DNA from 2 places in the Adhaeribacter sp. genome. Region 2 is predicted to be linked to the other one. Evidence: riboswitches for the same ligand, from Rfam matches in the RefSeq annotation. Region 2 holds a riboswitch; the other holds the start of a gene.
What was found. Region 2 has a riboswitch for cobalamin ahead of ACO1R6_RS19255 (TonB-dependent receptor plug domain-containing protein). Riboswitches for the same ligand answer to the same signal wherever they lie in the genome.
Positions count from the first base shown of each region.

Region 1 (7,971 bases), on a different contig from region 2:
TCAATAAAAACAGAAAATAAAAATCGAGAATACAAACTTGAACAAATAGCAGATTATTTATTTATCATTTCTCTAATCGGAATATTTGGAATAATTGCTGTTATCATCATAAATTTTTGGAATAAGTAATATGGACAAAGACATCAATAATTTATTAGAATCTGAAACAGCTCAAATACAAAAACTACAAGAGATTGTCAGGAAAACCCTTGAAGATGAAAACTTAATTAGCGAGAATCTTTTACATCCACCAAAAGAAATTCTTACAAGAGGGCAAAAAGTTTCTGACAAAGTTGCCAGGTTTGGCGGTAGTTGGTTATTTATTATTTCTTTTTTTATCATTCTCATATTTTGGGTTTTATTCAACACATTTGCCCCACAGAAAGAGCACTTTGACCCATATCCATTTATATTAATGAATTTAGTTTTGTCTTGCATAGCAGCATTACAAGCACCTATTATAATGATGAGCCAAAACAGACAAGAAGAAAAAGATAGAAAGCGAAGTGAAAATGATTATTTAATAAACTTAAAAGCAGAATTAGAAATAAGGGCCTTGCACCAAAAAATAGATTTGCTTTTGGAAGAGCAAATAAAAATACTGTTTGAAAGTCAAGCTAAACAATTAGAAATTTTAAAGCGAATTGAAGGAAGATTAAAATAAAAACTGCCACTAACACTGTATTGGCATAGTGGGAGCTGGCAGTTATAAATTCAACATTTGTAATTTTATTGGGCATTTGTGTAAATGTTGGGCTGATGTTTTTCAAATTTCCCACCATCGCCAATACTTAAACCGTTAAGCTAAATTAATAAGATGAAGTTTTCAGATTCAGTCAAAGGCTTAATCGCTGAAACAAGAAAGATTGCAGAGAAACTGGACAATGATTTTGTCGGACTTCAGCATTTCCTCCTGGCATACAATAAATTCGATGATTCAGCCTTTACTGAACTTAAAGTGCCATTATCCGACAAGAAGGACTTGATTAATGATGTTAGAGGCCTAAAATTAGCTAAAACCAAGAGCAGCGATTTCCCATTGACCAAAGACTTTGAATTTGTTTTAAAAAGCAGTTCTTTCCAACGTTGGGTATTACGCGACAAAGAAATAGAGCCTAAGCATCTATATCTCTCGATTCTTTTGATTGAGACTAAAAATAAGTCTGAATATTTACGGATTCTTGAGAGTAACCGCGTCAAAATGGACACATTCAGGAGGGTAATGATAAGCATTCAGTATAATCCTATTTTGAGGGCAATTGGTCTAGCAAAACAATTCAGAAAAATAACTTAGCCCAACAATGATAGCTGCTGCACAATTCAAGATGATTAACCTAGTATTGTTGCATATTTGGAATTGTTAGCAAGCTATATCTGCTACTGATGGGTAAAAAAGCTTAAAAAGTTGAGCTGGTGCAGGTTTAAACAGGGCCATTACGGCGGTTTGGCTCTTTTGGGGTTTAAAGTGTAGCAGTTCTTTAAGGTTATATGCCTTAGCCGCCAATAGCATTCCTTTTTGAGCTTACTCCATGCCCCGGGTGTTAATCTTTCTCAGGCCTAAAAAGTTAATGAGCGTAACCAGCACCGGCTCCACGGTTGCCTGCCGCAAACCTTTCATCTTTCGGCCATAGCGGCTATTGATTTGTTTGATGCCCCGCTCGTACTCCTGCAGGTGGTAGATAATCTCCACCTTTTTTTCCTGGCTCTTGCCGATACAGCTTTCTATGTATGGACAAGCCTTGCCGTCTTTGCGCATAGTAATGTAACGCTTTTTAAAGCAAATCCAATCTAAGGCTGCAGTGCTGGATGAGTTTTCTGTCTGAGATAATGTTCTCCAGGTAGCCCACCAGGCAAAACTTAAAGAACACCACCGGGTCTATGGATTGCTAGCCGCAATGCTCATAATAAGAGGCTGTCAGTTGATAAAGGAATTCCAGGTCTGGTTGCTGCTTCAACCGGCAGTAAAAGTTGTGGGCCGGTACATGCGCCGATAGAGAGAAACACAGCTCCTTTTCATCGCTAAAGTGCTTTCCGCCTTGCATCTTACTAAAGATTTGCTTCTATCTACTTTTACGCATGTCTTCATCCAGTTGTGCAACAAGCACCTTGGATTCGTTATTTTCTGGCCTATAATCCTTTTTCAGACCTACAGAAAATGAAAATGCCGGTACTAGCTGTTACCGGCAGTAAAGACTTGCAGGCCCCTGCAAAGCAAAACCTAGTAGCTATAGAAAAGGCATTAAAAGCAGGAGGGAACAAGAATTATATTATTAAAGAATTGCCAAAGTTTAATCACCTATTCCAGACAGCTACTACTGGGTTGCCAACAGAATATGGACAGATAAAAGAAGCGCTATCGCCTGCGGCAATTAAAGTTATAGGAGACTGGATGAAGGGAGTAATAAAGCTTTAGGTATTAATAAAATTACAATTGTAAAAAGTTTATAAGAACAATCTACAGCTTAAGGGCTTGCCGCAGTTCAGATCTAATAGCGTTTTCTCCTGCATAGAGGCAATTAATTACACAATAGAACAGGCAGTAAATAGCTTTTTAAAATCAATTCTAGCACTGCTTGCGGTAATCATGCGCTGGCGGCTAAAACGCGTTGCGGTTATAAAGGCTACTTCGTCCATTAGCTGCATGGCTGTTCCCCCAAATAAGGTATCATGGTAATTGGTAGCATTTGGAAAAACGGCCTTAAAAATGTGAGTTTCTGAATGGTGGATTATTTCTTCTACTGTCTTTTTGTTTCGCTTTCCAGAGCTAAAAAATGTATTAGATGATTTTGCCTGTTTTTAATAGGATATATCTGTACCTCACACAGGTATTCCTCGTTATTTTTCTTGTAATTAATAATTTTTCCGGAAAACACATCCCCGGTTTTTAAACATGCTTTTATTTTTTCTTTTACTTCAGTTGAGGTGTTTTTACCCTGTAAAAAGTGCGGTGTTTTATGAATAGCGTATTTTGCTGAATAGCCCGTCATGGTAGTGAATCCTGGGTTTACCCACTGAATGATTTGGTCTGGACTGGTGAGAACAAGGGCTTGATAGGATTGGGTTAGGAGTTTTTCAAGATTAATATTCCAGTCGTTTTTTTTTGAAAATTGCATAAGAATTTCCAAATCTTTAATTTTCTTACCTTTCGCAATGGTGTCCCAATAGCATTTACCCGAAATATCCCAACTAATCAATGGATGTAGCTTATGGGTCAGAGGATTAATTTTGGGTTTTATTTCCTCATATTCTCTATTGTCCAAAGACATTAGAAAAATATCCAGGCACATTATATTGGTTAAATTATCATCATATTTACCCATTCTTTTTATTTTCTAATACACTAAAATATTATTTATTTTTCTGATTAACTCGTTAATCAAAAGGTGCCAATTCAATTATCTGGATAATTAAACCCGGTAGGTTTTTAAACCTACCGGGCTTTCACACACCATTTGTGTTTTTAATAAATCAGGAAACTGCCAGTTCATTCACGGATTCTCTTAACACTTTTGCAGCTGCTACCATCTCTACCAACGCTTTTCGAGTTTCTGGCCATTGGCGGGTTTTTAAACCACAATCGGGGTTTACCCAAAGTTGATGAGCTGGAATAACCATTTTTGCTTTCGCTAAAAGTTTTACCATCTCGGCTTTTGCAGGCACTCTGGGGGAATGAATATCATACACGCCAGGTCCTATTTCGTTGGGATATTTAAAATCGGCAAAAGCATCCAGCAATTCCATTTGCGAACGCGAGCATTCAATTGTAATGACATCAGCGTCCATATCGGCAATATTTTGAATAATATCATTAAATTCTGAATAGCACATGTGGGTATGAATCTGGGTGTCGTCCCTTACTCCACTTGCCGAAATCCGAAAAGCCCGGACGGCCCATTGCAAATAGTTTTGCCAGTCTGCTTTGCGCAAAGGCAAGCCTTCCCGAATGGCGGGCTCATCTATTTGAATAATCTTTATCCCGGCTTTTTCTAAATCAAGCACCTCATCCTGAATGGCTAAGGCAATTTGGGTGCAGGTTTGAGAACGGGGTTGATCATTCCGAACAAATGACCATTGCAAAATGGTAACCGGACCAGTTAACATGCCTTTTACCCATTTTTTAGTAAGCGACTGGGCATAAGCCGACCATTTTACGGTCATCGGTGCCAATCGGTAAACATCTCCGTAAATAATAGGTGGTTTTACGCAACGGCTGCCGTAGCTTTGTACCCACCCATTTCTTGTAAACACAAACCCTTCCAGTTGTTCGCCAAAATACTCCACCATATCATTCCGTTCAAATTCACCGTGCACCAATACATCCAGATCTATTTCTTCCTGAAACCGGATGGTGGCTTCCGTTTCTTTTCTGATTAGTTCATCATATTCCTGCTGGGTCAATTCTCCTTTTCTAAACTTGGCCCGCCAACTTCTTACTTCCGTTGTTTGTGGAAACGAACCGATGGTGGTAGTAGGAAATATGGGTAGGTTTAAAGATTTTACCTGGGAATGGCGGCGAACGGCAAAGTTATTTTTCCGGGCGGAATCCTGCTCGGTAATAGCGTTTACCCGTTGTTTTACTCCCGGGTTATGGATGCGTTCAGAGGTCTGCCGGCGCTGGTTAGCTTCTATATTTTCCTGTAGTCTTTCGGCCGTTATAGTCGAAGTTTTGCCGCTGGCTATTTGCTGCAAAGTTACTATTTCTTCCAGCTTTTGTTTGGCAAAAGCCAGCCACTGTTTGATAGTAGGCGTTAAGGAGGCTTCGTCGGTTTCCAGATCCAAATCACAGGGTACATGTAACAAAGAACAAGATGAAGCAATCATCAGGTTGGCCGATCCAATTTTAGCCGCCGCTTTTTTAATGAGAGACAACGAATATTGGAAATCGTTTTTCCAAACATTGCGTCCATCTACTACGCCCAAGGATAACTGTAAATGCTGTTTTAAAAGTTTATTTTCTAAAATATCATCTAACTGCGACGGACATCTTACCAAATCCAAATGCAGGGCATGTACGGGCAGCGAAAGTACTGTGTTCAGGTTATCACCGTAACAATCAAAATAATTGGCAAGAATGGTTTTCAGATAGGGAAACCGCTTTTTAATTTCGGTATAGGCAAACACGAAAGCACTTTGTTCGTCCGGGGTTAAATCCATCGCTAAGTAAGGCTCGTCAAATTGTACCCAATCTGCCTGATAGGCTTTTAACTTTTCGAGGATGTCCAAATAAACAGGCAACAGGTTTGGAAGCAGGTCCAGCCGGTGAAATCCTTCTTCTTTCTCTTTTCCCAAAAGTAAATAAGATACCGGTCCTAGTATTACCGGCTTAGTGACAATACCTAACTGTTTGGCTTCGGAAAATTCATCAACAACTTTATTGGAGAAAAGTTTAAACTGTTGATTTTTATAAAACTCAGGAACGATGTAGTGATAATTGGTATCGAACCATTTGGTCATCTCCATGGCAGTAATATCTAATCCGTTTTTCTGATAACCACGGGCCATGGCAAAATAAAGGTCCAGTTCAGTGTTATCTTTTTGGCGAATTATTTCGTGATAACGTTGCGGGATAGCGCCCACCGTAAGTGACATATCCAGTACTTGATCGTAGAAAGAAAAATCATTGGAAGGAATTAAGTCGATACCGGCATTTTTTTGTAAAATCCAGTTTTCTTGTCGGATTCCTTTTCCGGTTTTTACCAATTCTAGAAGGGAAGATTTACCTGACCAGTATTGTTCGCAGGCTTTTTTGAGTTCGCGTTGGCTACCAATGCGCGGATAGCCTAAAACATTTGTTTTCATTCGCTTTGTGTTAGTTAACAATAATTAAATTATTGTTCATCGAACTTTTGCTTAAAAGTTCTCGCGACCGGAAACTACACAAATGGACATAGTACTACTATACCATTTTCTATAAAGAGTAAAGGGTAAGTAGAATAAAATCCACGGTTTAGCTTCATAATCGCGAAAGCTTTCACCATCTGGCAAACTCGGCAAGTCTCCTGGCTTGAGGCATTTTATTCAACCTTCCCATGTGGCCATTAGCGACACAGTGGTTTTGCAATATGCCCGGGGCATATTTGAATAAAACTTGGTTACCTCTTACAGTTGCGCGTCAGCCCGTGATTTTCACACGGTTCCTTTTTAATTGCCCTTTCAGGCAAACCTATAAGTTTGGGATGAAACAAAAATATCAAAGAACAGAAGTCAAATGTAAGGAATAAAGAGTAATCTGAAACAGAATTTAAATTAAATTTATATTTAAATATAGAACAGAAGCCTTTTTAGCGGTTAAAATAGTCATTTACATGATCGGAATATAGCTGAATAGAGGCCTATAAGTAATGCTATGTTGAACGAAAAGGAATTTTCTGACAGTTGACTTGCTTAACTTTGCAAAATCATTTTAGTGATCACAAAAAATTAGGCGCCTTCTGGGCTTTTCTAAACTTAATACAGGTGCTCCATTCATTTTACAAAATGTTTGCCATTAAAGCAGGAAGATAAAACTCGGCAAGGTTACGAATTACTTAGTACTGTTAACAGGTGCTTAAACTATATAATTGTGAATGGGGTGAAGGAAATAGCTTTGGATTTTAAGGCACTCTTAGGAAAGACAGTCCTCCTTATTCAAAGTTCTACTTGTGAAGTACATTCTTATAAGTTCATTTTGTAAAAGCACTTAATCCTCTTCTAAGCAACGTTTCTGTTTTAAAACCGTCTTACTTTAAGAGATTTCTTAGGTACTTTAAGGATTTTCTATGATGCTAAGACTACTCTTGCTATTAATTTCCTGCTGCCTTTGCACCATAAGCCATGCCCAATTTCCAGAAGAGAAACCTGAGGAAAAACCATACCTGAAATTGGGTGGCGCTTTGCGCTTCAACTATAACCTTTCTACCTGGAAGAAGGACCAACTGGAGCGGGGAGGTGATTTTGGTTTTGATATGTTTCGAATAAATGCCGAAGCAGCGTTCAGGGGCCTCAAGCTAAATGCCGAATTTCGACACTATTCACAAGCCTTTGGTGGTGCTTTTCTAAAACAAGGCTGGTTCCAGTACGACTTTTCAGAGCAATCTCAATTTCAGGTTGGCTTGCAACAGGTGCCATTTGGCATTCAGCAATACAATTCTAACAACTGGTTCTTTAACATGACCTACTATGTTGGTTTTGAAGATGACCACGACATGGGAATTAAGTACATCCACAATGCTCGCCTTTGGCAATGGCAGGCCGCCTACTATAAAAGCGCAGAGGAATTTGTGTTTGGTTTGTCTGAGCCCAGCCCCAATCGCTACTCTTACGATGTAACCGGACGAAACAAGGAAAATAATCAGCTTGATTTTAAATTACTGCGCCGCCTGGGCGATAGTTTGGCCCATGAATTAGGCGTTTCTGTTCAAGGTGGGTTATTGTATAACATCGACACCGAAAAGAACGGCAATCGCTACGCCGGGGCAATACACTATGAACACAAAGCACAAAACAGCCCTTGGAACATTAAGTTGCAGGCTATGCTTTATCGTTTTAACCCGATTTATGCGCCGGGTGCTATTTCAAATTCGGTTGAAATGGGCGCCTACGGTTCTAATTATAACGTTGCCAATAAAGGAGAGATTTATACAGCTGGCTTTTCCTACCACATTCCGGTTGAAACCCGCCTGTTGCAGGCAGTTGATATTTATAACAATTACGGCTATTACAATAAGCGGGAAAATGGTTTTGAAAATGCCCACCAGAATGTGTTAGGAGCACTCTTTACCGCTGGCCCAATGTACATTTATACCGATGCGGCATTTGGTTACAACCACCCGTGGCTGGGACCGGAGTGGACGAATGCCTTTACCACAGGCACGCCCGGCCACACCAAATGGCACCTGCGCTTTAACATTAATACGGGATACTATTTCTGAGCGAATAACAACAGACTACATGAGCAAAGTAAGAAGTGATATAAAAAAATCTTTGGGGCTG
Region 1 is NZ_JBMQUD010000094.1:1-7,971, reverse strand. It holds gene ACO1R6_RS14695 (hypothetical protein) at 1-129, shown strand, start outside; gene ACO1R6_RS14690 (DUF1003 domain-containing protein) at 131-664, shown strand; gene ACO1R6_RS14685 (Clp protease N-terminal domain-containing protein) at 818-1,294, shown strand; gene ACO1R6_RS14680 (transposase) at 1,523-1,756, opposite strand; partial or broken gene ACO1R6_RS14675 (transposase) at 1,776-2,042, opposite strand; gene ACO1R6_RS14670 (hypothetical protein) at 2,093-2,413, shown strand; partial or broken gene ACO1R6_RS14665 (acyl-CoA thioesterase) at 2,524-2,730, opposite strand; gene ACO1R6_RS14660 (PAS domain-containing protein) at 2,736-3,320, opposite strand; gene metE (5-methyltetrahydropteroyltriglutamate--homocysteine S-methyltransferase) at 3,469-5,799, opposite strand; cobalamin riboswitch at 5,976-6,182, opposite strand; gene ACO1R6_RS14650 (hypothetical protein) at 6,759-7,910, shown strand.
Region 1: it holds a riboswitch for cobalamin, as region 2 does, so the genes downstream of both, metE (5-methyltetrahydropteroyltriglutamate--homocysteine S-methyltransferase) here and ACO1R6_RS19255 (TonB-dependent receptor plug domain-containing protein) in region 2, are expected to answer to the same signal.

Region 2 (7,971 bases):
CGTAGCGGCACGACCACCCGCCGGCATTGGGTAAATGAATTACACCTAAATAGGTTTCGTCTTGGCGCGCCAGGTAAATTTTGCCATCGGGGGCCAGTTGCAAAGCCCCTATTTTATCGCTGGCCGAGGTAGCAATTAAAATGGCCGAACTGTTTACCGCCAGCTTGTTGCCGGCTTTTAAATTAAATTGCCAGAGCTGGGCATCTACGCCGGCTATGCCGTTGGTGGTACCGTATAATTTACTGCCGTCCGGCGAAAATTCCAGGCCGTACGCTTCCGGATAAGGCTCAATGGTAATTTTATTCGATAGTTTGCCGGTGGCATTATCAAAATCAAAAACCTCGAAACGGTTAAAATCGCGCCAAACAGCTACGCCAATTTTGCGGCCGTCCGGCGAGGCTTTCATGCAACCAATGGCGGCGCTGCCTTTGCCTTTGTATGTGGTACCAATATTGGTAATAACCGGATCGATGCTAACCCCTTTCTCAGAGACCAGGTAGGCCACAAAGGCATCTGAATTCCATTTATGCACAATTACCCAGTAGTCTTGGTTGTTCTGGTGCTTTACCGCAGTTATTTTTTCGGCAATCGGTGAAGTTTTAAAAATATTTTTATCCATCACATCGCCCAAACCGTTTTGCCGGTTCATATCTACCGAAGTGTACCGCAAGCCATACGCCTGGGATTGTAAGTCGGTGGTAAAAATATAGAAGAAGTTGCTGCTGCCGGGTTTAGGTACAATTATCGCCGATTGGGTAGAAGAGCGGTGCCCCATTAACTTATAGCCGTTGGGCATTAAGCGGTGGTTGCGGTTCCAGACGTTAATACCGTTGGTGTAAAACAGCAGGTTACCGTTTTCGTCGGCAATGGTGGCGCAGCCTTCGTCGGTGGTCATCATGCTGTTGGTAAGCGGTACCGGATTGCCATTGCTAAAATCCAGGCCGGCCCTTTGGCCGAAATACCAGATATTGGCTTGTTTTTGCGCCAGCGAACCCGTAATAAAAGAAAAGCAGCAACAGAATATTAAAAGATATTTTGTGTACCTCATTTTACAAATTTAAAAACCTCCCCGAAAAAATCAAGGTGCGGTGGCGGGTTTAAGTGCCAATGTGCCGTTGGTATTTTTAAATGCCGGTATTGGCAGATATACAGGAAGCCCAAAAGGCATCTAAGTACGGGGCAATATTTAGCCACAAAAAAAGCCAAAACCACGTGTAAAGGTAGTTTTGGCTTTTTATTTAGGCGTTTGGGTTTTACAAAGTATATCTCACATTTAAATAAATACCCCGGCCCCGGGTGGTATAGCCACTAATTTCGGAGTAGCGGTTGTTTAATAAATTTTCCAGGCGCAGGCCGGCCACTAAGTGTTGGGTTATGTTTAACCGGCCCGAAAGATCCAGCAAAGTATAATCAGCAATGCCTTTGGTGCCGGTAGCACCGTACGGGCCCAGGCTGCTGTCGTAAAAGCTATCGTTGCGTACGCCGGCGTAACGGGTATCCAGGCGCAAAGAAAATTTCTGCACGGGCAAATACGTCAGGCTTACGTTAGCCGTGTTGGGCCTTCTGACCAAACCTAATATTTCTACTTCCTGGTTTTTAATAAATACGCCGCTGTTGTACAGTTGTACCTGGTTGCCGCCGGTTTGGGCGTTGTTAATATCTTCTGGCTTAAACGTTAAGCGGCCGCTTACAATACTAATATTTCCTGCCACGCTAAATTTGGTGTTTAAATTGGTATTAATATCAAATTCAAAACCTTGGTTTACCTGGCGGCTTAAATTTAAAGGCCGGTCACCCCGAAAATCGGCGTAAGTAAGGGCTGTTGCCGGTTTATTGGGTGCCCAAAGATTTACAAACTCAATGCTGTTAGAAATGGTGGTTTTAAAATAAGACACCCCAAAAGTAATATTCTGCACGGTTTGCTTAACCCCAAACTCATACGATTCAGACGTTTCGGGTTTTAAATCAGGGTTGCCGCGGGTAATGCCCGAGGTGAAATTTTGATTAGGGGCAAATAAATGGAAAAGCGACGGTGCGTTGTAGCCGGTAGAAAGCGAAGCAAAAAGCAGCATGTTGCCGGTAAGCTTATAACTGGGATTAATTTCGTAGGTAGTAAAGCTGCCAAATTTGCTGTGGTTGTTGTAGCGGCTGCCCAGGGCCAAAGTAAAATTAGCTAGTTTCTCGTGGAGCAGGCCGCCATTTAATTCTACGTGCGCAAAAATATTGTGGGTAGTAGATTTTAAATGCAGGCTATCTAAATCCGAAATTGATTCGTAAACGCCAAAAGCAGAGTTAGAATAATAATAACTGCCAGAGTTCATGGTTTCGTGGTAACGGCCTACGCCCAGCACGGCATTAAACAAAGCTGTATTAAAAGTAGCTTGCAACTCGTGGGTGCCCATGCTGCCTTTACCAAAACTGCTCGAATAAGTACGGTCGCTGGTGCCGCTTTCATCTACAGCCGAGGAGTCGTCTGCTACTTCGCGGTGCATGGTAGAATACCCGCCAATGTAGCTTAATGTAAGCTTGGGGTTAAATTTGTAGCTGGCACCGTAGGTAAATAAATCGCGGTTAAAATCTAATACAGCGTTATCATCGTCGGTAAAAGCGCCTTTGTCCAGGTCGGTTTTAAAGTTGGTGTTTTTGTACGAACCATAAAGATCTATTTTATCGGTCCGGTAACCAATTTTGCCGGTTAAATCCAAACGGTTGTAATCGTCCTGGTCGCGTTTATAGTAGCCGGTTTTTGTTTTTACGGTGTCTACGGTAGCATCCAAGCCCTTAATATTCTGGTTGTTTACCTGGGCGTTGGCATAAAATCCGTTTTTAAAAGTATAATTTAAATCCAGGTTTTGGGCTAGGAGCGAGGTGCTTTTGCCAAACGTGCCGGCTTTTACTTCGGCCAACCCGTTAAAGCCGGGTTTGTTGTTTTTCTTGGTGATTATATTAATAACTCCGCCAATGGCCGAAGAACCATAAAGCGTACTATGCGAACCCCGCACAATTTCGACCCGCTCAATATTAGTTAAAGCCAGCTCCGATAAATCCAGCGCATTATTTACCGCCGATGGATCGGTTATCCGGATGCCATCTATTAAAATAACGGTTTGGTTACTGCCGGCGCCGCGCATAAAAATACTTTGGGTCATGCCCGGATTCTGACCCGTACCCACCACGTAAATACCTTCCTGCTGCGAGAGCAACTCGCCGATATTATTATAAACCGAGTTCTGGATTTGCTCCTGGGAAATAACCGTAACGCTCCGGCCAATTTCCGAAACGGGTTTGGGTGCCCGGGTGGCCGTTACCATTACTTCGCGTAATTGTTTGTTTTGCAAAGAATCGGCCTGCTGGGCAAAAGCTGGTACGCCGTAAAAGAATAAAGCACAGCCGGAAACCCAGCCGCAAAGGGTGTAAAAACCTTTTTTCATTTTTAATTAATAGGTTAAAAATTTAATTAAAAAATGCAAAGGCGTAAAAAGACGAAGGAGAATGTACTATCCGGAATGTACCTGCACCAGTCTTGCTTTTTACCCGAAAGCATTTAACTATAAGAGCAGATGGCAGGTCTCCTGGCTTTCTTCAGTTAGTTTAGCCTTCCCATTCTGGCGGGCAGAACAGTGGCATAAGCGAGAAACTAACCTTTTAAGAAGATTACAGTTGCGGGAACAGCCCAGGTATTACACCTGATTCCCTTTTAAGATTTACCTGGCGCTGGGCCCGGCAAATCACCAATCTGGCCGCAAAGGTAGAGAATGAAAATTACAGTACCAACAAATAAATAATTTGCCGCTTACCAGTTAGTATAACAAATTTACCAAATAAGTTAAAAGGGCGTTGTGGCAGCTAAAGAGAATATTTAGTTTAATTAAACCCGAATAAGAAAATTACTTTTCAGCCCCAAACCACATCAACTTATCCGGGCAAAATTTATTTTATTACTTTTAAGCCGGTATTAAAACATAATTCTAAATATTTATAGCTACAGCCAAACGGCCATTAACCGTTAGCCGCTTTTACCTGCCATGAAGTGCGTACCATTATTCAAGACTTGTTGGGTTTTTAGTTTGATTTTTTTATCTCCGGTTTTAGCTACTGCTCAAAAGCTCCATACCGATTTAAATAAAGCTTTGTTAGCCGCCAAACAGGGTGGCATTGTGTCGTTGCCCGGATTTTTGCAAAATACCCGCCCTTTTATAGCGTACCAGCAAGTTGTTTTACCCGGACCACAATACCTGATTTCGGATGACCCCGAATATATCCGGGTACCGGAGGCTGTTGCTTTTCGGGAGCCGGTGCAGCCCGGAGCGGTGCGGTTGTACGTGTACAATGTAAACGGGGTAAAAGAACCGCAATCGCTGGACCGCAAAATTACCGCCCTGATTAAAAATACTGGTAAAAGCCCCATGCACATCCGGATGCTGAAATATTCGTCGCAAAAGCCCAGTACCAATTATTATAAAATAGGCAAAGAGGGCTTAGCCGATTATTTTGCTTCGGTGCCGCAAGAAAAAATACGCACTGTAAAGCCGGGTGCCGCCCTGCCCATCGACGAGCAGTTAGAAAAAAATATTGTTAAATACGATGAGCTGGTTCACGGTTTTTATGAGTTTGTAATTGACCAGCCCGGCGAAATAAGCGTTATCCAGACCGATCCAAAAATTGCCGGTACCAAAGCCCTCACCCAAATTAAAAATATTTTGCCACCTAAAAGTCAGAGCGGCGCCGGTCGGGGCGTATTTGGTGTGAGCAATTACCAAATAATTACTGCAGGCGTTTACGATACCCAAAGCGGGCCTATAGAAATAAAAATAGCCGATGGTAAACAAGACCCCTGGGTGATAGGGCAGGAAAGCAGCCGCGGGCAGCAAGCCAAACTGGCCGGTAATTACGGGGTGCTGTACGAAATAGAAATGAAATGGAAAAGCTCCGATGGCAAAGGGCTGGCCCTGGTAACCTGGAACCCCCTGGCCGGTAATCAGTGGTGCGGCGCCATGGCCGCCAGTATGGTGGTAAGTGCCGGTAAATTTCCGGGTGGTATTGTGCAACTACCCAGCGACCACCTGGCCGTTAAACAATACCCCGAAGCCATTCTTGTTCAGGTGTTTCCGCCGGCGGCCAATGGCCAGGAGCAAACCATTCGGTTAACGTACTCACCGCCAGGGGCCTCTTGTTTGCCAACGCCGCTTATTTTTGTTCCGGTAGCTATGGAATAAAGCCTCGGCCCTAAATTAAATAAACCAGAATTAATTAAATCTAAATATTTTACGGCCCAATAATTAACCAAAACTGCTAACATGACCTCGTATTTAGTTAAAACCGGAAAAACTTTTCTCTGGCTGATTTTACTTTTAAGTTTTACGGCCGGTAAGCCTCCGCTGGTAAACCACCCTAATATTATCCCGGTAGCAGATGAGAAAACCGATTGGCATAATATTCAGAAATTAAAAATAAATGGCCAGGGCTGGACAGATTTAGAGCATCCTTACGATCGGTTGCCCGGTCGCATTAAAAACGAAGTGTCAACGGCGGTTTGGAATTTAAGCCATAATTCGGCGGGTATAAACGTGCGTTTTACTTCTAATAGCCAGAGCATCCGGGTTAAGTGGTACATCCGGTTCGATAAACATTTGCCCCACATGGCCGCTACGGGGGTAAAAGGAGTTGATTTGTACGTGAAAGGGGGCAAAGGCTGGCAATGGGCCGGCGTTGGCATGCCGTCAAAAAAGGTAAATGATGAGCTGCTGGTTTCTAATATGACGGCGGGCACCAAAGAATTTTTATTGTATTTACCGCTATACGATGGAGTTGATTCGGTGTTGGTGGGCGTAGATAAAGGCGCAACTTTTGACCCGGTACCGGCAGAAAACCAAAAGAAAATAGCTTTTTATGGTACGTCTATTACGCAGGGCGCTTGTGCTACCCGTGCCGGTATGGCTTACCCGTCTATTTTGGGCCGGAAACTAAACCGCGAAACCATTAATTTAGGCTTTTCCGGCAATGGCAAATTAGATTTACCCATTGCCCGGTTATTAGCCGAAGTAGATGCCAGTTTGTATGTGCTGGATTGCTTGCCCAATTTACAACCCGAAGATGTAACGCCTAAAACCGAAGCTTTTGTAAAAGAACTCCGCGCCCGCAAACCCCAAACCCCCATTTTGCTGGTAGAAAATATTCACTACGACCACGCCTGGATAGATACCCGGGTGGCAAAAATAGTGAAAGACAAAAATATTAATTTGCAAACGGCTTATAAAAACCTGAGAGCTGCCGGTATAAAAGATTTGTATTACCTTCAAAGTAAAAACCTGACCGGCGCTGACGGCGAGAATACCGTTGACGGGGTGCATTTAACCGATTTGGGCTTTAGCCGGTTAGCCGACGGCATGATTAAGGAAATTGTAAAGATCGAAAAGAAATATAAGTAAGCAGCACCCTAGCAAACAGGGCTTGCACCCTAAATAATATAATGCGACAAACGGCTCAACACTGTTATGCGGTAAAATATTGCCAGCAGTTAGCTGATAATATTTTTACTGAATTAGTGTGCTGAGTGGCGTTACTTTTAATATTTGAATGGGTAGGATAAAGCACAACTTAATTATTGTTTAGCCTTGCCTTCAAAAACAGCTAAATCGCCCTGGATGGTGGTGTCACCGCCCAGGAGTTAGACCAGAAATAAATTACGCTACACCAGCTCATATATTTTTATTTTCGGCGGGGGCATCCTTGCATGTGTCTCTTTATTGCCGGCCGCTGGCCGGCAAAATTCATTATCTTTTACTTACCGCATCGGCCAGAGGCCGGTAGATAGCATCACCGGCGGGATGCCGGCGATAGCAGCTATTATATAGAGTAGTTAATTATTTAGATAAGCTTAAAGCTATTCTGATCCTTAAGTATATTGACCTTTAAGGTATTAAAAGTTGCCTATTGGGCTTACCGGTATCAGGTACCGTTGCCAATAATATTATCTCAAATTCCCCAGCAATTTAGTCACTCCTTTTTCTACGGTTTTTTGCAGTTGGGCTTCTTTGCGGGGGATAATGGCTTCGGCTACGCCTTCCCAAACCATGGTATTTTTAGCGGCATCTACCAGGTCCACCGTAACGGTACCTTCGCGGTATCGGCCTACTTCTACTTCCCGGCTTTGCCAGGAGTAACGGCGTTGCCCAATGTATCGGGGCGCTTCCCGAATAGTTGTTTCGCGGGTTTGTACTTTCTCGGTAGTTACTACCCCAATATTCACGAGCAATTCCGGATTAGTAGGGGCCAGGGTTAATCCTTTGCTGGTTAACTCCTGCTGAATTGCATTTTTTAAAATATTAATACGGTTGCTATACGCTTGATCCGTTGATTCGGAATCGGATGTTATTTCGTAAAAGTTAAAGGTTTTGTAATTAGTTAAAGCAAAACCCGGACTAGCTTCCGATTTTTCTATTTTTACCGCCGGCGTGCACGCTGCCAAATACAAAAAGCAGAACAATAATATTTTAAGCTTTTCCATAGTTTACCTGTTTGTACTTTCTAAACGAGACCAAGTATAAAGTGTTTTCGTTGGGGTAAAAGCAGGTAGAATTGAGCGGGTTAACGAATAATGAATTAAAAGCCAACGTGTCAGTGCCCATCACAAGTTATTAGGCGATCCCTCCGGCAATAAGATAAAAAATCTTACTCCCATCGGCCAACGGTTAGGAGATAAACAGCACGAGCAGGGATGCGCGCAACCAATATTTCTGAGCTGATAAAAACGCTTTAACCAGAATATTGGCCGGCGATAGATTTTATATTAAGCCTTAAAGTAAGTTAAACAGCAATTTTTACCATCTCATCTATAATTATATCCCAATCCTGGTAGTGCAATTCGTGGCCTGCGCCGCTTAAGGTTACCAGCTTAGCGTTTGGGATAAATTGGTGCAAAGCCTGGCCGTGGGCATAAGGTAGTACGGGGTCTTCGGTGCCGTGAATTAT
Region 2 is NZ_JBMQUD010000124.1:82,053-90,023, forward strand. It holds gene ACO1R6_RS19250 (hypothetical protein) at 1-1,048, opposite strand, end outside; gene ACO1R6_RS19255 (TonB-dependent receptor plug domain-containing protein) at 1,254-3,431, opposite strand; cobalamin riboswitch at 3,546-3,751, opposite strand; gene ACO1R6_RS19260 (hypothetical protein) at 4,068-5,216, shown strand; gene ACO1R6_RS19265 (SGNH/GDSL hydrolase family protein) at 5,298-6,428, shown strand; gene ACO1R6_RS19270 (DUF4136 domain-containing protein) at 6,971-7,507, opposite strand; gene mle (alpha/beta fold macrolide esterase) at 7,807-7,971, opposite strand, start outside.